Labilibaculum antarcticum: one gene and its partner. The protein of the gene in region 2 binds, or shares a complex with, the protein of the main gene of each other region. Links are inferred from orthologs where the notes say so. Each region holds a gene or a part of one and is shown on either strand. Other genes may lie near its edges.

Evidence for each region. Proteins that work in one complex are often made in the same cells at the same time.
Region 1: the proteins of scpA (region 2) and meaB are in contact, whole or in part, in a crystal structure (PDB 8DPB), measured with the Methylorubrum extorquens proteins. The link is inferred for Labilibaculum antarcticum from one-to-one orthologs. Residues at the interface, in SOR27001.1 of Methylorubrum extorquens: Glu577, Glu578, Asn579, Asp580, Gly581, Arg582, Arg583, Arg585, His596, Ala604, Ser605, Ala608, Asp609, Gly611, Phe612, Asp613, Val614, Asp615, Ile616, Gly617, Pro618, Leu619, Glu625, Arg628, Gln629, Val631, Glu632, Asn633, Asp634, Glu661; in SOR26638.1 of Methylorubrum extorquens: Arg20, Ala21, Ala24, Arg25, Thr28, Ser32, Arg33, Arg34, His37, Thr98, Gly99, Gly100, Ser101, Ile102, Leu103, Lys106, Thr107, Ala110, Ala113, Ile114, Asp115, Arg116, Ala118, Phe119, Ile120, Arg121, Pro122, Pro124.

The regions. Positions count from the first base shown.
Region 1 is NZ_AP018042.1:3,077,501-3,085,281, reverse strand. Bases 2,097-4,992 are described here. They hold meaB (methylmalonyl Co-A mutase-associated GTPase MeaB), read right to left. Parts: upstream 4,161-4,992; coding sequence 3,033-4,160; downstream 2,097-3,032. Other genes in these bases: ALGA_RS12155 (DUF1573 domain-containing protein), read right to left, coding at 4,312-4,992; ALGA_RS12165 (TlpA disulfide reductase family protein), read right to left, coding at 2,097-2,941. In the rest of the region: ALGA_RS12180 (metal ABC transporter permease), read right to left, coding at 1-3; ALGA_RS12175 (metal ABC transporter ATP-binding protein), read right to left, coding at 7-747; ALGA_RS12170 (metal ABC transporter solute-binding protein, Zn/Mn family), read right to left, coding at 759-1,622; more of ALGA_RS12165, read right to left, coding at 1,847-2,096; more of ALGA_RS12155, read right to left, coding at 4,993-5,412; ALGA_RS12150 (M20 metallopeptidase family protein), read left to right, coding at 5,877-7,058; ALGA_RS12145 (DUF362 domain-containing protein), read left to right, coding at 7,258-7,428; ALGA_RS12140 (5-formyltetrahydrofolate cyclo-ligase), read right to left, coding at 7,478-7,781. UniProt on the Escherichia coli protein: Binds and hydrolyzes GTP. Likely functions as a G-protein chaperone that assists AdoCbl cofactor delivery to the methylmalonyl-CoA mutase (MCM) ScpA and reactivation of the enzyme during catalysis.
Region 2 is NZ_AP018042.1:1,837,122-1,844,972, forward strand. Bases 1,817-4,782 are described here. They hold scpA (methylmalonyl-CoA mutase), read left to right. Parts: upstream 1,817-2,204; coding sequence 2,205-4,361; downstream 4,362-4,782. Other genes in these bases: ALGA_RS07180 (GxxExxY protein), read left to right, coding at 1,817-2,157; ALGA_RS07190 (thioredoxin family protein), read left to right, coding at 4,446-4,782. Outside these bases: ALGA_RS07175 (methylmalonyl-CoA mutase family protein), read left to right, coding at 1-1,733; more of ALGA_RS07180, read left to right, coding at 1,762-1,816; more of ALGA_RS07190, read left to right, coding at 4,783-4,955; ALGA_RS07195 (DUF4190 domain-containing protein), read left to right, coding at 4,988-5,446; ALGA_RS23555 (DUF2752 domain-containing protein), read left to right, coding at 5,439-5,873; ALGA_RS07205 (hypothetical protein), read left to right, coding at 5,907-6,242; ALGA_RS07210 (MBL fold metallo-hydrolase), read right to left, coding at 6,235-7,077; ALGA_RS07215 (UDP-N-acetylmuramate--L-alanine ligase), read left to right, coding at 7,189-7,851. UniProt on the Escherichia coli protein: Catalyzes the interconversion of succinyl-CoA and methylmalonyl-CoA. Could be part of a pathway that converts succinate to propionate.

The sequences.
Region 1 (7,781 bases), 1.2 Mb from region 2 along the record:
CATATCTTAATGATGATGCTTTAGTACTCGGTGAGGAACTTCTCCATGTGTAATTAAATCAATCGGGCAATTATAAGCTTTCAGCTGTTCCTGCGAAATCACGTTCGAATCGTGGTAACACAGTGTTTCGTTCACACAGGCAATTGTCTTAACATGAGAGCATATCGTACCCACATCATGAGATACAATTATAATTGCCATATGTGAATTTAACTGATCGAGAATTTCATACAACTCACCTTCAAAATTACTATCTACATAAGTATCCGGCTCATCTAAAATTAATAATTGAGGATCTGAGATAATTGCCCGACACAAAAACACACGCTGCAATTGCCCTCCTGACAGTTCTCCTATATTTTTATTCTTCAAATGAATAATTCCCATTTGAGACATTAATTCATCTGCACGCCTTTTGTTCTCATTATTATATCTTCCAAATATCTTTTTATGAGACATTAGTCCCGAAAGGACAACCTCTTTCACAGGAATTGGAAACTTGTTATCTATTTGATTGATTTGAGGCAAATAACCAATAATACAGCGATCATTACCATTGGGTAATATTTCACCCTCCACGGGTTTTATAATACCCAGAATCACCTTTAACAGCGTTGTTTTACCCCCACCGTTCGGACCGATAATTCCAAGAAAATCATTTTCTTTTACAACCAAATTCACTCCTTTTAATACGATTTTCTCATCGTATCCTGCAGTCAGTGATTTTAATTCCAGAATTTTTTTCATCGAATACAGTTTCAGTCTTTAAGTATGTTGATGATTCGTTTCATTTCATTCAACCAATCCTCAGTCAAAGGATCAATTAAAACAACTTCACCATTAATCTCGAAAACAATAGCTTTTGCATTCTCAACATTAAACTGTTTCTGAACAAAAACCTGCTTTATTTCTAATCGTTTTGCTTCCTCAACCAAATGTTTCATGTGAGCTGGGGAAGGCTCCTTGCCATCCAATTCAACAGAGATTTGATGCAAGCCGTAATCCCTTGCCAAATAAGTTAGAGCTGGGTGGAAAATCATGAACGACATTCCTTTTTTATGACTCAACGAAGTTTCAGCAAATTGATCCATCTCGTCTAATTCAGAAAGAAATTTTCGGTAATTTTTCTCATAAACCTCCTTCTTATTAGGAGCTAATTTAACTAGCTCTTGAAACAAATTCCGGCTTATTATTTTTACTGATTTAAGTGATGACCAAATATGAGGATCAATTCCTCCTTCATGAACATGATCTCCATGCTTCTCTATACCTTTAATCAATTCTATTCCTTTCGAAAGATCTACAACTTTAATTTCGCCTGCTCCCTCCACTAAATTATTCAACCAAACCGTTTCGAAGGGAATGTGACCAATTCTGAAATATGCAATTGATTTGGCAACATCTTTCATTTGCATCGGCGTAGGCTCATAGGTTGCAGGACTGGCTCCAGGAGGAATCAGAACATTAACCTTAAAATCATCACCAGCAATTCGTTCAATAAAATATTTTTGAGGCAGTATACTAACCGATATTAGATTGGTTTCCTTCTCAATTTTACCAGATTGACAAGATATTATTATGCCAACAAGCAAGACCAGAGTAAATTTATTTATTAAGTGCATTTGTATTGTTTGGAATGATGTTCTATTTAGATTTACTTTAAATAACAAAAGTAGATGTTTTTTTGTTTCTACAAAGATTTTCCTCTTTAAATTTTATCAGATATCACATAGACTACCGAATTAATTTAGAACTTGAATTTAGTGAAAACTCAGACATCTAACAAAAAAAGACCCGAGAGATAAATAAATTTATCTCTCGGGTCAAATATGTGTTTATTTCTAGATTACTGTATCAATTTTTCAATAGCTGCTTTTAATTCGTCACCTCTTAAATTTTTTGCAACAATAAGTCCGTTTTGATCTACAACAACTGTGGCAGGAATTCCATTAACACCATATAATTTAGCTGCGGAAGAACCCCAACCTTTCAAATCAGATACATGATTCCAGATCAATCCATCGTCTTCAATTGCTTTTAACCATTTTCCTTTATCATTATCTAAAGACACACCTAGAATATCAACTCCTTTAGGATGAAGCTCTTTGTACATTTTAACGACATTTGGATTTTCTCCTCTACAGGGTCCACACCATGATGCCCAAAAATCAATTAAAACAATTTGTCCTTTTAATGATGATAAACTCATAGGAACTCCTTCTGGAGTATTCAACGTGAAATCAGGAGCTGGCTGACCGATTGCAACATTTTTCAATACCTCAATTTTATCTTTAATTAGCGTTGCATAAGATGACTTTTGTGCATCCTCACCCAACAAAGCATAAATTTCTTCCATTTCAGCTACTTCAAGAGGAGACGAAATTCGGTAAGCTACAAATGCTGCAGCAACCGTGTTGCGATTCAATTTCAAAAATTCTTTACTTGCTGAAAACATATCCGCTTTGGATTTATTAAATTCAGCTTCGATAGAATCCATCGCAACCTGATTCTTTGCTTCCGCTGCTTTTTGATGTTCTGGGTACAAAGCTTGTTGTTTCTCTTGGTATCCTTTCTGTAATTCACCAAAAGCGGTTAAAATGTCTTGATTTGATGAACCTACAACCTTGGCTTCTCTTAAATTTTCAACATTTGCATCAACTGCAATAGCTGTATTTTCAAGAAACACTTGAATTGCACCCCTTTGACCTTCCAATTCAATATAGTAAAGATCCGGAGATGTTACTGTTCCTTCAAAAGAAAAACCGTTAGCGGTCATTTCAGTCGAATCAGTTTTCACCAATTTATTATCCTGAAGTTTAGAAAGATAAACTTTTCCTTCAGTCATACCTTCAACTTTCCCGGTCAATTTATATTGATCCGCAGATGTACAAGAGCCTAAAAAAAGCCCAATCGCCGCAATCGCGATAAAAATTTTCTTCATGTGATTAAGTATTTTGATCTATATTTTTATGAATCAATAAATCTACCAAATAAAACAATGAAAAGAAAAGTTTTTCGATGAACAGAATTCCTTACTCTTTACTTTTCACGTCGCTAAAATAAGCACCCAGCAGTTTGTGTGCTGCAACAAAAGAACTCATTTCGTCATTCAAGACTTTCTTTTCATAATCTGGAATCTTTCCTTTTATTACATCTAAATGATAAAACCGATCGCGTAATTGTTCGTTAATCGTTTCATACATCCAATACTTGGCTTGCTCACTTCTTCGCTGATTAAAATATCCGTTTTGCTTTGTGTGACTGCAATATTCTATGATATTATCCCAAATAGTGTCAATACCTGTTTTCTCGATTGATGAACAAGTCAGCACTTTAGGAATCCATCCCGATGGCGACTCGGGGAACAAATGCAAAGCATTTTCGAACTGAACTCTGGCCAGTTGTGCGGTATGAATATTATTCCCGTCCGCTTTATTAATGCTAATTGCATCGGCCATTTCCATGATACCTCTTTTAATTCCCTGCAATTCATCACCCGCTCCGGCAATTTTAATTAGCAAAAAGAAATCAACCATGGAATGTACGGCAGTTTCCGATTGCCCCACACCAACTGTTTCTATCAAGATAGTATCAAAACCTGCGGCTTCACATAAAATTAAGCTTTCGCGTGTTTTACGGGCAACTCCACCTAAGGATCCTGCCGAAGGTGAGGGGCGTATATAAGCTTTAGGATCAACCGCCAACTCCTCCATTCGGGTTTTATCACCCAAAATACTCCCCTTACTTCTTTCACTACTTGGATCGATTGCCAGCACAGCTAATTTATGTCCGTGCCCTGTTACATGCTTTCCAAATGCCTCTATAAAGGTGCTTTTACCTGCTCCAGGAACACCTGTCACCCCAATTCTAACCGATTTCCCAGAAAACGGCAAACATTTTTCAATAATCTCCTGAGCAACCAATTGATGATCATGCTTAGAACTTTCGATCAGAGTTATTGCCTGACTTAAGATGCCAATATTTCCATCTAATATTCCCTGCACATACCCTTCAACGGAATATTCTCTACGCTTATTATCTTTAAGCCTATCCGCTATCCTCGGATTGATAGATGGTGGCCTACTTATACCTTTATTTACTTTCAGCGCCTTATAATCAGGCGCATTTTCGATATGATCTCTATTATTTTTATCTGACATGACAAGAAATTTCTTACGTTACTGTATGCGAAGTTATAAATTTAGCAGATACTGACTCAGTAAAGGTCATGAAAAGTGTATATGTTTGTGAACAACAAAAAAGGCTTTCCCTTGCGGAAAAGCCTTTCATATATCAATTTAAGTCTCTTTCTTAATTCGTTTTAGGCATCACTACATTTCCAGAAACGCGAAGTTTAACTTCAGAATCAACAGGATCATTAGTGATCACTGTGATCATTTTGTTTTGACGACCTCTTTTTCCTCTGGAATTAAATACCACTTTAATTTCCGATACCTCACCAGCTTTAATAATATTGGTGCTTGGAGCAATAGCAGTACATCCGCAAGAAGCTTTTGTTTTTCGGATAATCAAATCAGATTTACCCAAGTTCTTCATTGTAAAAGTATATTCTGCTTTTTCACCTTGCGTTAATTCGCCAAAATCAAACACATCTTTTTCAAACTCAACTTTGGGAGAATTTGACAATTCAGTTTTCGATAAACTTGAAAAATCCTCAACCAAATTAGCGCTCACGGTTAATCGATTACCTGATTTATATTCTTGATTGATTAAAACATCTAAATAATCAATAACAAATCCCCAGTCATTTTTCTTACTGGCATCATATGTTGCAACAATCTGACCTTTTTGCTTTGGCTGCAAACTTTCAGGAACCATTTTTAACGATAAATGAGCAGGCACTCTTTTAAACCCAATACTTATTGGCTCTTCACTATCATTATAAACATCCATTGTTGCTTCTTTCACATCAGTATTTTTCACCTTAGTAAAAGAAAGATGATTGTTCTGCAATCGCAATCCACTCATTTCCCGTGGATACAAATCGGCTACAGTTTTTACTCTCGCAGTAACATCGCCTTTAATTCTTAAGATTGTAATTGCCGGATTTGTATTTGCAGTAATAGTTATGGATTTATTGAATGGGCCCGGACGATTCTTAGGGTCAAAAGTTGCTTTAACATAGCCTTTTTGCCCTGGAGCAATTGGTTGTTTACTCCACTCTGGAGAAGTACATCCGCAGGAAGATCTTACCTGATTAATAATAACCGGTTGGTTTCCTGTGTTAATAAATTCGAACGAATGAGATGTCAACCCAGCTTCCTCCTTAAAAGTTTTGAAATCGTACTCCTTTGAATCAAATTTCATTACTGGTTTTGTATCTTGAGCACTTACTAATAATGTGCTTCCTAAAATAGCAACAACCAACAAATAAAATATTTTTCTACTCATAACAATTAATTATTTTAATTACAGTGACTTTGTTTATTACGGCAAACAAGTTAAAGAGTTTAGAAAATCCGTCAAAAACTAGCTTAGCATACAAAATTAAATAATTTTCGCGAAAAGAAAACCTAAATATCGTTAAATAGTTGTTAAGCTATTTTATGCATTCAATCACACCATAGTTTCGATTTTACATTTTACTATAATAAATAACAAATGAGCACAATTACCTTTTAGTTCAGAAACAAAAACCAAACCAATTTTTATTTATTTGAAATTAATCCATCTGCAAGTTACTTAACTTTCTATCTGTAGTAAGTATTTACTAGATTTGTACTGATACGATCAAAAAGTGTAACAAATATGAAATATCACTTCCATTATTAATTAGCGAAACAAAAAAATCATTAGTATTATTGATATAATTGTTACTATACAAATGATTTGCAACAAATAAACGATTAACCACAATGACTAATCTAAAAACCAAAATACTAACATTTTCGAAACAAATTACTGCTGAAACAAAGCAAATCAGAGCTCATTTACATGCCAATCCAGAGCTTTCTTTCCAGGAATTTGAAACATCAAAATTCATTCAGGAATATTTGAATAAATTAGGAATCCCTTACAAATCGGGCTTTGTAAAAACGGGTATCGTCGGAAAAATTGAAGGCAAAAATCCGAATAAAAAAGTAATTGCACTTCGTTCCGATATGGATGCCTTGCCAATTAACGAAAATCCGGATAACAAATACTGCTCTACAAATAATGGCGTAATGCATGCTTGCGGGCACGATATGCACATGGCCAGTTTATTGGGAACTGCTAAAATATTATCCGAGTTCAAAAACGAGTGGGAAGGCACTATTTTATTAATTTTTCAGCCTGGAGAAGAATTACTACCAGGTGGTGCAAAATTAATGATGGAGGAAGGTGCTCTGCAACCAGAACCGGAATGGATACTTGGCCAGCACGTTTTGCCAGATATGCCTGCAGGAACTGTTGGATTTAGATCTGGTATGTACATGGCCTCGGGTGATGAAATATATCTGACAGTAAAAGGCAAAGGCGGGCACGCAGCGATGCCACACAAATGCACAGATACGGTTCTTATTGCCTCGCATATTATTGTCGCATTGCAGCAAATTGTTAGCCGACATTGCGATGCAAGAATACCAACAGTACTGTCTTTTGGTAAAATGATTGCCAATGGAGCTACAAATATTATTCCCGACGAAGTGAAAATTGAAGGTACATTCCGCACCATGAATGAAGAATGGAGAGCTAAGGCCAAGCAATTAATTACGGACATTGCAAAATCTACTGCTGCAGGAATGGGAGCTGAATGTGAAGTTGACATACGTCATGGTTATCCTTTTTTAGTCAACAACGAGGAGATTACCCATGAAGCCAAAACAAATGCCGCAGATTTATTAGGTGAAGACAAAGTTGTGAATATGGACATTAGAATGACTACAGAAGATTTTGGCTTCTATTCGCAAAAATATCCAGCTACCTTTTATCGTTTTGGAGTACAATCAGGAAAAGATGGCTCGTTACATACTTCAACTTTTGAGGCAAATGATGATTCTTTACATACATCAATGAGTACAATGGCATGGTTGGCTATCTCATATTTAAATAGATAGTTGCTGTAACGCACTAAAATTAGCAATTAGCCAGGATAATTCTCGCTATTTCTACCTCAAAATCACATTGCATGTTTAGTAACGCTCCCTTTTCATTATTTAATCTGTTTCAAAATAATATAATTCTAGGTGAAATTATTTCTCCATTCGAAATATGATAGTACATTTGTGCTAGTATTAACACTAAAAAATAAATAAAATGGCTTACGTAATTAACGACGACTGTATTTCTTGCGGTTCTTGTGAAGGAGAATGTCCTGTTGAGGCAATTTCAATGGGTGATGAGCATTATGTAATTGACGCTGATCTTTGTACTGATTGTGGTACTTGCGTTGACGCTTGTCCTGTTGAAGCTATTCACGCAGAATAATCGTAATTTAACGATATTAAAAAAGCCAGTGAGATACTCACTGGCTTTTTTAATGAAATACGATTTCATCCATTTTAATATCATGTTCATCAATTGGCACATGATCCAATACTTGAAAATCGAAACAAATACCAACCTTAAAAGCACTTAGCGATTGTAACAACCTATCGTAATACGCTTTTCCTCTACCCATTCGATTCTTTTCACTGTCAAAAGCAATTCCCGGCACAAGAATCAGATCAATTTCGTCCTCTTTCATAAAAACGGGTCCTTTAGGCTCTGGAATTCCATAATTTTCACCTTTTACCATATTATCTATCCCTTCAAAAACTTTCAAATCCAGAGTTTCCCCA
Region 2 (7,851 bases):
ATGTACAACCTTTCTATAGACTGGAAAACATGGATGACAAAGCCTTCATGAATACCTATCCTGGAGATTTTCCTTATGTTCGTGGTAATAAAAAAGACAATAACGATTGGTTAGTTCGTCAAGATATTATTGTTGAAGATGTGAAAGCAGCTAACGAACAAGCTCTTGATATCTTGAACAAAGGTGTTGACTCAATTGGATTCGTATTGAATTGGAAAGACCTAAGTAAAGACGAATTAGCTACTTTGTTGAATGGTATTTTCTTGGATTGTGTAGAAATCAACTTTGAAAAATCTCACGGTACAGTTGAATTAATCAAAAACCTACAGGCAATTGCAACTGAAAAAAGCATCGCTCTTGATAAATTAAATGGCGGGGTTTCAATCGATCTTCTTTCAGGATTCAGTACTGTTGGTAACTTCTGTCAATCAGAAGAAAGCTCATTCAACTATTTAAAAGAAGCTATCGAAGCTTCAAAAGCGCTTCCTAACTTTAAGGTTATTGCTGTAGGTGGAAGCTTATTCAATAACTCAGGTTCTTCAATTGTTGAAGAATTAGGTTTCTCTTTAGCTTCAGGTGCTGAATATCTTGGCAAAATGGTTGCTGCTGGTCTTTCTGTTGACGAGGTTGCTCCAAAAATCCGTTTCAACTTTGCAACAAGCTCTAAGTATTTCATGGAGATTGCAAAACTAAGAGCTGGACGTATGCTATGGGCCAACATCGTTAAAGCATTTGGCGCTTCGAACGACGAAGTTTGCAAAATGTTTGTTCACGGTGAAACTTCAGAGTGGAACAAAACAGTTTATGATCCATATGTAAACATGTTGCGTTCTCAAACTGAAACAATGTCTGCCGTTTTAGGTGGTCTTGATTCATTTACTGTGAAACCTTTCGATTCTGCATTTGCTGAGACATCAGTATTCTCGGACAGAATTGCCCGTAACCAACAATTACTACTAAAAGAAGAATCGCACTTCGGTAAAATTGCTGACCCTGCTGCTGGTTCATACTATATTGAGTCATTGACCGAGTCGATTGCTGATGAAGCTTGGAAATTATTCTTAACTGTTGAAGACAAAGGTGGATACCTTGCTGCTTTCAAAGCAGGATTTGTACAGTCTACTATTACGGCAACTGCTCAAAAAAGAGATTTTCAGATTGCTACCCGTAAAGAGAATTTCTTAGGAACCAACCAGTACCCTAACTTCGGTGAAGTATTGGAAACTCTTCCTGAAGCAGTTCTTGTTCCTACTGATAAAACTGCAGCTGATGCAGTTTGTGAAACTCTTAAACCATACCGTGGTGCTCAGGCTTTCGAAGCTCTTCGTAACAAGACTGATATTTACAGCAAAACAAATGCACGTCCTAAAGTGATGATGTTCCCTATCGGAAACTTGAATATGCGTAAGGCTCGCGCTCAGTTTGCTTGTAACTTTTTCGCTTGTGCAGGTTTCGATGTTGAAGATCACAACGGTTTTACTTCTGTAGAAGAAGGTGCAAAATTCGTTACCGAGAAGAATGCTAAGATTGTTGTTATTTGTAGCTCTGATGATGAGTACGTAACTATCGCTCCTGAGCTTTTAAAAGCACTTAAAGGAAAAGCTACTCTTGTTGTTGCAGGTGCTCCGGCATGTACTGACGAATTAAAAGCTAAGGGTGTTGAAAACTTTATTAACGTGAAGTCTAACGTTCTTGAAACTTTAAAAGCATACCAAGCCGAGTTAGGAATTTAATTCAACGCTAAGACACAAAGACGCCAAGATGATTTCTAAAATACGATACGAGGAAATAGGTCAGATAATAGTTCAAGCATCTTATGAGGTGCATAAAGAACTTGGGCCAGGTTTACTTGAATCTGTTTATGAAGTTTGTCTCGAAGAAGAAATTAAAAGACTTAAATTAAGAGTTGAAAGACAAGTTAGAATACCTGTAGTTTTTAAAGGAAAAACTTTAGGGAAAGATTTTATAATTGATTTATTAGTTGAAGATGAGGTGATAATTGAACTAAAAGCATTGGAAATTCTATTACCAGTACATGAAGTTCAATTGGTAACCTATCTAAAACTTGCAGATAAAAAGCTAGGTTTTTTAATCAATTTTAATGTTCCATTAATTAAACAAGGTATTAAACGAAAAGTCAATCAATATTATTTCTAAAAGTAAATTGCGTCTTAGCGCCTTTGCGTTAACAAAAATAAAAAGAAATGAAGCCAAATTTTAAAGATATAAATATCAAGTCATCTCAAAGAGCTGCGACAACATCTCAGAAATGGGAAAAAGAAAACGGCATTGAAAAATCTTGGATGACACCAGAACAAATTCCTGTTAAAACAGCCTTTAACAAGGAAGATTTAGAAGGAATGGAGCACTTGAACTATGTTTCAGGTTTACCACCATTCCTACGTGGACCTTATTCAGCTATGTTTCCTTTGCGTCCTTGGACAATTCGTCAGTACGCAGGTTTCTCTACTGCTGAAGAATCAAATGCATTCTACCGTCGTAACCTTGCTGCTGGTCAGAAAGGACTTTCTGTAGCATTCGATTTGGCTACTCACCGTGGGTATGATTCAGATCATCCTCGTGTAATTGGTGATGTTGGTAAAGCAGGTGTTGCTATCGACTCTATCCTGGATATGGAGATCCTTTTCGATCAAATTCCTTTGGATGAGATGTCAGTATCTATGACAATGAATGGTGCAGTACTTCCAGTATTGGCTTTCTACATTGTTGCAGGTTTAGAGCAAGGTGCTCGATTGGATCAACTTTCTGGAACAATCCAGAATGATATCCTAAAAGAATTCATGGTGCGTAACACTTACATCTACCCACCAGATTTCTCAATGAAAATTATTGCTGATATTTTCGAATTTACTTCGAATTTCATGCCTAAGTTCAACTCTATTTCTATCTCAGGATACCACATGCAAGAAGCAGGTGCTACTGCAGATATCGAGTTAGCTTATACTCTTGCTGATGGTTTAGAGTACTTGAAAAAAGGTGTAGCTGCAGGAATGGATGTTGATACATTCGCTCCTCGTTTGTCTTTCTTCTGGGCTATCGGAATGAATCACTTCATGGAGATTGCTAAAATGAGAGCAGGTCGTTTACTATGGTCTAAGATTGTAAAACAATTCGATCCTAAGAATCCTAAGTCAATGGCATTGCGTACTCACTCGCAAACTTCAGGTTGGTCATTAACCGAGCAAGATCCTTTCAATAATATTGGACGTACTTGTATCGAAGCAATGGCTGCAGCTTTGGGTCACACTCAATCTCTTCACACCAATGCATTGGATGAAGCGATTGCATTGCCAACTGACTTCTCAGCACGTATTGCCCGTAACACTCAGATTTATATTCAGGATGAAACTACAATCTGTAAATCAGTTGATCCATGGGCAGGTTCTTACTACGTTGAGTCATTAACTCAAGAATTAGTAGACAAAGCTTGGGCTCACATCGAAGAAGTTGAGAAATTAGGTGGAATGGCTAAGGCTATCGAGTCTGGCATTCCAAAACTTCGTATCGAAGAAGCTGCTGCTCGTACTCAAGCTAAAATTGATGCGAACACTCAAACTATTGTAGGTATTAATAAATATCGTTTGGAGAAAGAAGATCCAATAGATATTTTAGAAGTAGATAACACTGCTGTACGTACTGCACAACTTGAACGTTTGGCTAAGCTTCGTGCTAACCGCGACGAAAAAGCTGTTCAGGCTGCTCTTAAAGCTATTACTGCCTGTGCAAACGGTGGTGAAGGTAACCTGTTGGATCTTGCTGTAAAAGCTGCACAACTTCGTGCTTCTTTAGGTGAGATTTCTGACGCTTGCGAAGAAGTTTGTGGAAGATATAAAGCTGTAATTAGAACTGTGTCAGGAGTGTATTCATCAGAATCAAAACAAGATGCTGATTTTGCAAAAGCAAAATTATTAGCAGACAAATTTGCAGAAATGACAGGACGTCGTCCTCGTATCATGGTTGCAAAAATGGGACAAGATGGTCATGACCGTGGTGGTAAAGTTGTTGCTACAGGTTTTGCTGATATAGGATTTGACGTTGACATGGGACCCTTGTTCCAAACTCCGGAAGAATCTGCTAAGCAAGCTGTAGAAAATGATGTACACATCCTTGGTGTTTCTTCATTGGCTGCTGGTCACAAAACTTTGGTTCCTGCAGTTATCGCGGAATTGAAAAAATTAGGTCGTGAAGATATCATGGTTACTGCAGGTGGTGTTATACCAGCTCAGGATTACGATTTCTTATACGAAGCTGGTGTTGTTGGTGTATTTGGTCCTGGTACCAAAGTATCAAGATGTGCCATCCAAATGTTGGATATCCTAATTGAGCAATACAAAGACTAGTTCTTTTTATTACACTATATTTAAAGACAGGAACAATGTTCCTGTCTTTTTTTTGCTAAATTTTAAATTATAATATCAACTTCTATGAAAAGGCTTGCATCGCTTCTTATTTTTTTAGCCATCGTTTTGAATCTCTCGGCTCAAAATAACACCAAAGAAGATTCCAGAATTAATGAGACCGTTCTATACGGACAATTCACTTTAGATGCTTTTAATATGGATTTATGCTCCCCTTGGTACACTCCCGAGCATGACTCTTATTTGGCAGATACAACTATTCTAAAAAAGCTCACAGAACAAAATTTTGAGAATATCTCAATCAGTCTTATTCTTGGTTCATGGTGTCATGATAGTCATCGGGAAGTGCCTCGTTTCATCAAAATACTAGAAGAAATAAACTATCCGTTTGACAGACTTCAAATGTACGCATTGGACACCGACAAAACCTCACCGGATTTTGATGCAAAAGCGAACAATGTCACTAATGTTCCAACCGCGATTATTTCTCGAAATAGAGTTGAAATAGGTCGCATCATCGAAAGCCCAAAATTATCTTTGGAAAAAGATCTTTTAAAAATACTTTCAAAAAATTAGTATCTTTATCTTTTAGACCAACTAACGCAATCATGGAGCAAGAGCAAACAAATGCCGGACAAACATTAGGAATTATTGGATTAATACTAGGTATTATAACTTTCATGATTGGATTTATTCCTTGCGTTGGAGTTATTGCAATTATTCCTGGAGTAATTGCAATTATTTTAAGCGCAGTTGGACTAAGCCAAGCCAATCGGGGAAATGGTGCACGCGGGATTAATATCGGAGCATTAATTGTCTCAATTATTGGCGTTTTAGTCGCTTCCCTATGGCTGATTTTTGTCGTTGGAATTGCTAACCTCAACGAAGATGAAATTCAAAATTTTGTCGAAGATGTAATCGAAGAAGCTATTGATGAATCCGTACAAAATCCTGACTTGCAAGATGTTCTAGAAGAACTAGAAGATCAACTTGATGAAGTATCTGTTGATTCAATTCATATCAAAACAGATAGCATCAATCTTGAAATCAAAATTAATAATGAGTAATTCTCATCAAACTAAACAAAACTACAAAGTAATCAACCTCTCTTTCGCCGGAATTATTCTATGTATTTTTATTTACTCAGGTCTTTTTTCTGCAGAAGAAAGCAAACACCCAATCCCATCATTTTACACTCAAATAACAAACGAAAATAGTCCATCTACGGGATTATCCCGTAGTTTCTCAGCTATTGTTCAAGGTGATCTTCAACTGGCGAAAACATACAATCCTCTTGGTTTACATATATTTCTATTTTTCGCTATTCAACTAATTTTTAGGAGCTTATCTTTTATGTTGATTAAAGAGCGATTTTTATGGATGAAACCATATATTTTCATGGATGCTACTCTGACGATAATTGGCTTTTATCTAGCATTCAGACCATTAATAGTATTCACTATAAAACTTTTTCAAGAAACCATCGTAAACTGAGCAAGTTAATATTAACAAACTAACTCTTGCGATATGTTGGTACTACTTGTAATTGTTTTTCTCGCACTTTTGACCAGCCTCATGGTTTTAAATATCTACAATGAACTCAATTTATCCAAAAGGATTATTCGAGCAGGATTTTTTGTGCAGGAATTAATGGATCAACATGGTATTAAACATCTTGATCTGGAAAAGAAATTTGAAAAATCCACTATTACGACTCAACTTCGAGTATTAGAGTACTATTTGCACTCTCTTAATTCATCTTACAAGGATTTTGGCACAAAAAAAACAGTTATTCAGAGACTAATAACAATAGAGAATGTTCTGGCAGAATATGGCTACCAGAACAAATTAAGTGTTATTTAATTTCTGTGAGCGAAAAACATTTATCAACTTTTACACCTCTGGGTGTTTGCACCAGACTGCAACACTCATGCAGTATATCGTGCTGAAAAAATAAAATATAGTTATTTTCCACTGCCTCTTTTAAAAAAGCTTCTTTCTCATGCAATGATTCTTTTGGATTAAGGTCATAACTAGCCAGCCATTTTACAGGTACATTTGCTGTTGTAGGAATAAAATCTCCGGCAAATACAATGGTGTCATTTTCATTTTTGATAATAGCAACCATCAAACCCGGAGTATGTCCATTTACAAATCGAATTTCAAAATTAGGAAACAACTCTCCCTCCCTGTCAACAAGTTTTAATTGACCAACCTCCTTTATTGGAACAATGTTTTCCTGAAAATAGGCGTCCGCTTCACGAATATTTGGATTGTTGAAATTTTCCCATTGTGTTTTGCTCACCCAATGAGTTGCGTTTGGGAAAACCAAATCAAAACCTTCTCCTTTTTCATTATTCTTTACAGCTCCACCGCAATGGTCGAAGTGCAAATGAGTAAAAACGACATCGGTAATATCAGTTGGTTGAAAACCAATATTTGAAAGAGAAGACAGCAATGTGGCATTACCATTTAAATGATGATGTTTGAAAAACTCTACATCCTGCTTATCTCCGCTACCATTATCAATTAATATCTTTCGCTCCCCATCAACAACAAGCATACTTCTCATCGCACAATTGCATAAATTATCTTCATCGCTAGGATATTTCCGACTCCAAAGAAGTTTTGGAACCACACTGAACATAGCTCCACCATCGCATTTAAAATTGCCCGTTTCTATATTATATATTTCCATTATTTTAACTTAAATATGTTATCTTTAATTTCAAATAATACTGTAAACACGGCTTTACAGACCTAATCATTTGATTCAGGTCAAAAATACAATTTTTTAAAACGATTATCAATGAGAGTACATTTTATAGCAATTGGCGGTAGTGCCATGCACAATCTTGCAATAGCCTTGCATTTAAAAGGTTTTACTGTTTCGGGTTCCGATGATGAAATTTTTAATCCATCAAGATCCCGTTTGGAAAAACACAATATCCTGCCCGAAGAATGGGGTTGGTTTCCTGAAAAAATAGATACTGGTCTTGACGCCATTATTTTAGGAATGCATGCTCGAATTGACAATCCTGAATTGTTAAGAGCGCAAGAATTAGGATTAAAAATTTTCTCTTACCCTGAGTACATTTACGAGCAGACAAAGGATAAAACAAGAATCGTAATTGGAGGCAGTCATGGCAAAACCACAACAACCTCCATGGTAATGCATGTACTGAAAGATAATAATATTGATTTCGACTACATGGTTGGTGCTCAAATTGAAGGATTCGAAACTATGGTTAGGTTGACGAAAGAGGCCAAAATAGCAATTTTCGAAGGCGATGAATATTTATCCTCTCCTATTGATAGAAGACCCAAATTTCATCTTTATCATCCGCATATTGCATTGCTAACTGGTATAGCCTGGGATCACATCAATGTTTTTCCAACATTTGAAAACTATGTGGAGCAATTCGATATTTTCACAAATCTAATTCAGCCCAATGGAAGCTTAATTTATTTT